Regions from separate parts of the Achromobacter sp. HNDS-1 genome, predicted to be linked through region 2. Evidence: predicted binding sites of a transcription regulator. Region 2 holds the regulator's gene; the other holds the start of a gene.
What was found. The regulator NrdR, encoded in region 2, represses ribonucleotide reductase genes. The targets are predictions, from matches to a motif close to CACNANATNTNGTG.
Positions count from the first base shown of each region.

Region 1 (3,408 bases), 2.0 Mb from region 2:
TTGGACCATAACGGCGAATACGCCGACGCCGAACTCGATCCCGAGACCGGCCAGGAACTGCCAGGGCAAGCGCCCCACGCGGCCGGCCGCGCCACGCTCGGCGGCAATCACTTCGTCGACTTCCACTACAACCTGCATGCCCAGCCGCTGGGCGTCTGGATCGTGGCCTTCGCGGCCATGGCGATGCTGGTGGCGATGGTGTCGGGCGTGGTGACGCACAAGCGCATCTTCAAGGACTTCTTCACCTTCCGCGCGAAAAAAGGCCAGCGCTCGTGGCTGGACGCGCACAACGCCACGGCGGTGCTGACGCTGCCGTTCCAGTTCATGATCGCCTACACCGGCATCGTGATCTCGGCCCTGACGCTGATGCCCGCGCCGATCACGGCGGCCTATGGCGGCGGCGCCGAGGCCGCGCGCCAGTACCTGGCCGAACTCTCCCGCGAAGACCGGCCGACGCCGACCGGCGCCGCGCTGGCGGTGCCGCCGCTGGAACCGCTGGTGGCCCGCGCCGAACAACTGATCGGGCAGACCGCCCGCGCCATCGTCGTCAACAACCCCGAAGACGGCTCGATGCGGATCGCGGTCTATGGCTGGAACGAGGCCGCCGACCAGCAGGTCCTCATCAGCACCACCACTGGCATGGCCGAATTCTCCGCCGCCAGCGGCGAACTGCTGCGCCTGCGCGCGCCCGGCGGCGTTGAAGGCGGCGCCGCGCCGCTCACGCGCCAGGTGATGGCCGACCTGCACATGGTCAAGTTCGGCGGCCTGGCCATGAAATGGCTGTATTTCCTGTGCGGCCTGGCCGGCGCCGCGATGATGGGCACGGGCGCGGTGCTGTTCATGGTCAAGCGCCGCCACAAGATGGGCAACGAGTTCGGCGCCGCCACCGCGCGCGTCTACCGCCTGATCGAAGGCCTGAACGTGGCCGCGCTGGCCGGCCTGGCGATCGCCTGCGTCGCCTACCTGTGGGCCAACCGCCTGCTGCCGGTGGCGCTGCCGCAGCGCGCCGGCTGGGAGCTGCGCGCTTTCTTCATCGTCTGGGCGCTGACGCTGGCCCACGCCTGGCTGTGCGCGCCGCGGCGCGCGTGGATCGGGCAATTGGCCGCGCTGTCGGCGCTGTGCCTGCTGCTGCCGCTGCTGTCGCTGGCGACGATCGGCGACCATCCGCTGGCGCAGATCGCGCGCGGCGACTGGGAAAGCGCCGGCGTCGAACTGACGGCCGTGGCCACCGGCCTGGCGGCCGGCTGGGCCGCGCTACGATTGCGCAAGAAACCGTTGTCGGCGCCGCCGCCGCGCAACGCCCGCCCGCCCCAGGAAGCCACGGCATGAATCTGAACGACGCATACGGCATCGCCATGGCGCTGCTGCTGACCTATTCCGGCATGGCCTGCCTGAGCCTGGCGATGCCGCGCCACTACGATCAGGTCTGGGGCCGCGATCCGTCCGCCGGCCATTCGCGCGTGCTACGCGCCGCCGGCATCCTGCTGTTGCTGCTGGCGCTGCTGCCGTGCGTCGGCCTGTGGGGCAACACCGTGGGCGTGGTGGCCTGGCTCGGCTGGCTGTCGGCCGGCGCCCTGCTGTGGGTCGGCATGCTGTCGTGGTCGCCGCGCCCGGCGATGCGCACCGCCGCGCTGGCGGTGGTCATCTCGATCGCCGGGGTCGGCTTCGGCTTCTAGGGCCGCATTGCGCCCGCCCCGGCCCGGCCGGGGCCGTTTGACCGGCATCAAGCCGGCGTGACAAACGCCTCGGTGGCCCGGTCTTTGACACCATAGGTGGTGGTAGAGTTTTTCCACCCCACAACATATGGTGTCAGCGATGCAACTCCAACACATCCTCAAGCGCGACGGCCGGGTCGTCGCATTCGACCGCGCCAAGATCGCGGCGGCCATCGCCGCCGCCGGCCGCGGCACCGGAGAACTGGACGCCGACGTGGCCCAGGCGCTGACCGGCGCGGTGATCGAGGCGCTGGCCGCCGAAGGCAACGTCTGCCCCGGCGTGGAAACCATCCAGAACCAGGTCGAGGAAACGCTGGTCAAGGCCGGCTACTGGCGCACCGCCCGCGCCTACATCGTCTACCGCGAACAGCACGCCCGCCTGCGCGCGCTGCGCCATACCCTGGTGGACGTGGAAAGCGCCATGGAGGAATACCTGGAACAGCGCGACTGGCGCGTCAACGCCAACGCCAACCAGGGCTACAGCCTGGGCGGCCTGATCCTGAACGTGGCCGGCAAGGTCACCGCCAACTACTGGCTGTCCAACGTCTTCACGCCCGAAGCCGGCCAGGCCCACCGCGACGGCGACATCCACATTCACGACCTGGACATGCTCAGCGGCTATTGCGCCGGCTGGTCGCTGCGCCAGCTGCTGACCGAGGGCTTCAACGGCATCCCCGGCAAGATCGAGGCCACGCCGCCGCGCCACATGTCGGCGGCCATCGGCCAGATCGTCAACTTCCTGGGCACGCTGCAGAACGAATGGGCCGGCGCGCAGGCCTTCAGCTCGTTCGACACCTACATGGCGCCCTTCATCCGCCGCGACGCGATGACCTACGCCGAGGTCAAGCAAAGCATGCAGGAGCTGATCTACAACCTGAACGTGCCGAGCCGCTGGGGCACGCAGACGCCGTTCACCAACCTGACCTTCGACTGGACCTGCCCGGCCGACCTGAAGGAGCAGATCCCCTACGTCGGCGGCGAGGAAATGCCGTTCGCCTATGGCGACCTGCAGGCCGAGATGGACATGATCAACCGCGCCTACATCGAAGTGATGATGGCCGGCGACGCCAAGGGGCGCGTGTTCACGTTCCCGATTCCCACCTACAACATCACGTCCGACTTCGACTGGGACCATCCCAACACCGAGCGCCTGTTCGAGATGACCGCGCGCTACGGCCTGCCGTACTTCCAGAACTTCCTCAATTCCGATCTGGAGCCGCACATGGTGCGCTCCATGTGCTGCCGCCTGCAACTGGACCTGCGCGAGCTGCTCAAGCGCGGCAACGGCCTGTTCGGCTCGGCCGAGCAGACCGGCTCGGTGGGCGTGGTGACGATCAATTGCGCCCGCCTGGGCCATACCTGCCGCGGCGACGAGGCGGCGCTGATGGCGCGCCTGGACCACCTGCTGGGCCTCGGGCGCGACGTGCTGGAGACCAAGCGCAAGGTGGTGCAGCGCTATATCGACCAGGGCCTGTACCCGTACACCCGGCGCTACCTGGGCACGCTGCGCAACCACTTCAGCACGCTGGGCGTGAACGGCATCAACGAGATGATCCGCAACTTCAGCGACGACGCCGACGACGTCACCACGCCGGCCGGCCACGCGCTGGCGGTGCGGCTGCTGGACCGGGTGCGGGCGCGCATGACCGAGTTCCAGGAAGAGACCGGCCATCTCTACAACCTGGAGGCCACG
Region 1 is NZ_CP157584.1:5,905,143-5,908,550, reverse strand. It holds gene ABFG95_RS27285 (PepSY-associated TM helix domain-containing protein) at 1-1,329, shown strand, start outside; gene ABFG95_RS27280 (DUF3325 domain-containing protein) at 1,326-1,676, shown strand; gene ABFG95_RS27275 (ribonucleoside triphosphate reductase) at 1,816-3,408, shown strand, end outside.
Region 1: ABFG95_RS27275 (ribonucleoside triphosphate reductase) is a predicted target of NrdR. The motif match lies at 1,796-1,809, and genes of this name have one in related genera.

Region 2 (3,408 bases):
GCCGGCCGAGATCCGCGACGCCACCGAACTGGTGCTGCAGGGCCGCTTCGCCCGCATCGCCCGCGCCGCCGACGTCTTCGCCGACGCGCAATAGGACGGCATGGCCATGATTCCCGTGCACTTCGTCCTGCCCCGGGGAATCGTGCTGCTCGACGTGGCCGGGCCGGCCGAGGCGTTCCGGGTCGCCAACAAGCTGTGCCCGGACGCCTTCGCCCAGCATTTCTGCGGTCCGTCCACCGAAATCGAAAGCGGCATTCCCGGGCTGCACCTGGCCCGGATCCAGCCGCTGCCCGAGAAACTGCCGCCCGAGGCGCTGGTGATCGTGTCCGGCGTGGTCGGCAAGCACATCCGCCTGGATGAGCCCGAGGCCCGCCTCATCATCGACTGGCTGGCGGCCCGCCATCCGGCCGACGGCTTCACGCTGATGACGGTCTGCGCCGGCGCCCTGTTCGCCGCGGCGGCAGGCCTGACGCGCCAACGCGAATGCACCACCCACCATAGCTGCCTGGCGCAACTGGCCGACCTGGATCCCAGCGCCCGGCTGCACGACAACCGCATCTTCGTGGAAGACGGCAATCTGGTCAGCAGCGCCGGCATCACCGCCGGCATCGACCTGGCGCTGCACATGGTGTCGCGCCATTGCGGCCCGCGCGTGGCCAGCGAAGTGGCGCGCGACATGGTGGTGTACCAGCGCCGCGCCGGCACCGACTCGGCGCTGTCGCCCTGGCTGGAACACCGCAACCACATGCATCCGGGCGTGCACCGCGTGCAGGACGCGGTGGTGCGCAACCCGGCGGCGCCGTGGTCGGCCCAGTCGCTGGCCGAACAGGCCCACACCAGCCCGCGCCACCTGACGCGGCTGTTCCGCGAGCACGCCGGCTGCACGCCGATGGACTACCTGTATCAGATACGCGTGGCGCTGGCGCGCGACATGCTGCGCGAAACGCGCTTGAACCTGGAGTTGGTGGCGGAGAAATCGGGCTTCGGCTCGGCCCAGCACCTGCGCCGCGTGTGGCGCCGGTTCCAGCCGCAGACGCCCAGCATGGCGCGAACGGTGGCGCCGTAGCGCGCCGGGCGGCAAACCGCCGGTAGCGCCACCGCGGCCGCCTGCGGATCAGGCCGCGCCAGGGCCGGCCGCGTCAGGCCGGGCCGGGCCGCGTCGGGCCGCGACAAGCCGGGCTGCGGCAAGCCGGGCCACGACAAGCCGGGCTGCGATAGGCCGACCCGCGCGACGGCATCACTCCTTGCGCAGCTTGCCGGGCAACACCGGCCCCTGCATCTCGCGGATCGCCTCGACGAACTCGCCGATGTCCTCGAAGCTCTTGTAGACCGAGGCGAAGCGCACGTAGGCCACCTTGTCGAGCTTGCGCAGCTCGTTCATGACCAGCTCGCCGATGTGCCCGGAAGCCACTTCGCGCAGGCCGCTGGCCAGCAGTTGTTCCTCGATGCGGGCCACGGCCGCGTCCACGTCCTCGGTGCTGACCGGGCGCTTGCGCAGCGCCAGGCTAAGGCTGGCGCGCAGCTTGGCGGGATCGTAGTCGCTGCGGCTGCCATTGCGCTTGACCACGGAGGGCAGCGCCAGCTCCACCCGCTCGTAGGTGGTGAAGCGCTTGTCACAGGACTGGCAACGGCGCCGGCGGCGGATCGCGTCGCCCTCTTCCGAGACACGGCTGTCGACGACCTGCGTTTCGGAGTTGCCGCAAAATGGACACCGCATGTGTGATCCCTGAAAACACGGAAAGCAATAATTCGCCGATATTGTAACGATGCGACAGTCTGTCCGCGTCGACTATGACAAATTCGTCCCTATTATTTTTGCCACGATGACCGCCGGCGCGCAAGCGCCATTGGCCTGAAAACAAAAGGACGGCCCCTTGCGGAGCCGTCCTTGTCAGCCACGGGCGGAAAAAATCCGCCGTCGCATTACTTCTTGCCGTACACCGGCAGGCGCGAGGTCAGTTCGTTGACCTTGGCGCGCACGGCGGCGATGTTGGCTTCGTCGCGCGGGTTGTCCAGCACGTCGGCGATCAGGTTGGCGGTCAGCTCGGCCTCGGCTTCGGTGAAGCCGCGGGTCGTCATGGCCGGGGTGCCCAGGCGGATGCCGCTGGTCACGAAAGGCTTTTCCGGATCGTTCGGGATGGCGTTCTTGTTGACCGTGATGTGGGCCTGGCCCAGCACGGCTTCGGCTTCCTTGCCCGTGATGCCCTTGGAGCGCAGGTCCACCAGCATGACGTGGCTTTCGGTGCGGCCCGAAACGATGCGCAGGCCACGCTTGACCAGCGTATCGGCCAGCACCTTGGCGTTCTTGACCACTTGCTGCGCGTAGGTCTTGAATTCGGGTTCCAGCGCTTCCTTGAAAGCCACCGCCTTGCCGGCGATGACGTGCATCAGCGGACCGCCCTGGATGCCGGGGAAGATGGCCGAATTGACGGCCTTTTCGAACTCGGCCTTCATCATGATGACGCCGCCGCGCGGGCCGCGCAGCGACTTGTGCGTGGTCGAGGTGACGAAGTCGGCGTGCGGCACCGGGTTGGGGTAGGCGCCACCGGCCACCAGGCCGGCGTAGTGGGCGATGTCGACCATGAACAGCGCGCCGTTGTCGTGGGCGATGCGGGCCATGCGCTCGAAGTCGATGTGCAGGGCGTAGGCCGAGGCGCCGGCGACGATCAGCTTGGGCTTGTGTTCCTTGGCCAGCTGCTCGACCTGGGCGTAGTTCAGGACTTCGTTTTCGTCCAGGCCGTACGAGATGAAGTTGTACAGCTTGCCCGAGGCGTTGACCGAGGCGCCGTGCGTCAGGTGGCCGCCTTCGGCCAGGCTCATGCCCAGCACGGTGTCGCCCGGCTTCAGGACGGCCATGTACACGCCCTGGTTGGCCTGCGAACCCGAGTTGGGCTGCACGTTGGCGGCTTCGGCGCCGAAGATCTGCTTCAGGCGGTCGATGGCCAACTGCTCGACCACGTCGACGTATTCGCAACCGCCGTAGTAGCGCTTGCCCGGGTAGCCTTCGGCGTACTTGTTCGTGAGCTGCGTGCCCTGGGCTTCCATGACGGCCGGGCTGGCGTAGTTCTCCGAAGCGATCAGCTCGATGTGCTGTTCCTGGCGAACGTCTTCCTTCTGGATGGCGGCCCAGACATCCGGGTCAGCCTTGGAGAGGGTGAGGTTGCGGTCAAACATGACGGGGGGTTCCTGAGGCGGTAAGAGAGGAGGAAACTGCGCCCGGGTGGGTAAACCCGGATAATGACGGATAGTTTACCGCGTCGCGCCGCTTCCCCTGTCGCCAAAATGCCCCGAATGGCGGCAAAATTCCCGCCAAGGGCGCGAAAATTCGGGCATCCGTCCATGGCTGGAAAACGCGCTCAACCCGACTTGAGAAACTTTCATGCAAACCCAGACTTTGATCGCGTACAC
Region 2 is NZ_CP157584.1:3,920,343-3,923,750, reverse strand. It holds gene ABFG95_RS18150 (isochorismatase family protein) at 1-94, shown strand, start outside; gene ABFG95_RS18145 (helix-turn-helix domain-containing protein) at 107-1,066, shown strand; gene nrdR (transcriptional regulator NrdR) at 1,238-1,717, opposite strand; gene glyA (serine hydroxymethyltransferase) at 1,924-3,174, opposite strand; gene ABFG95_RS18130 (LysE family translocator) at 3,380-3,408, shown strand, end outside.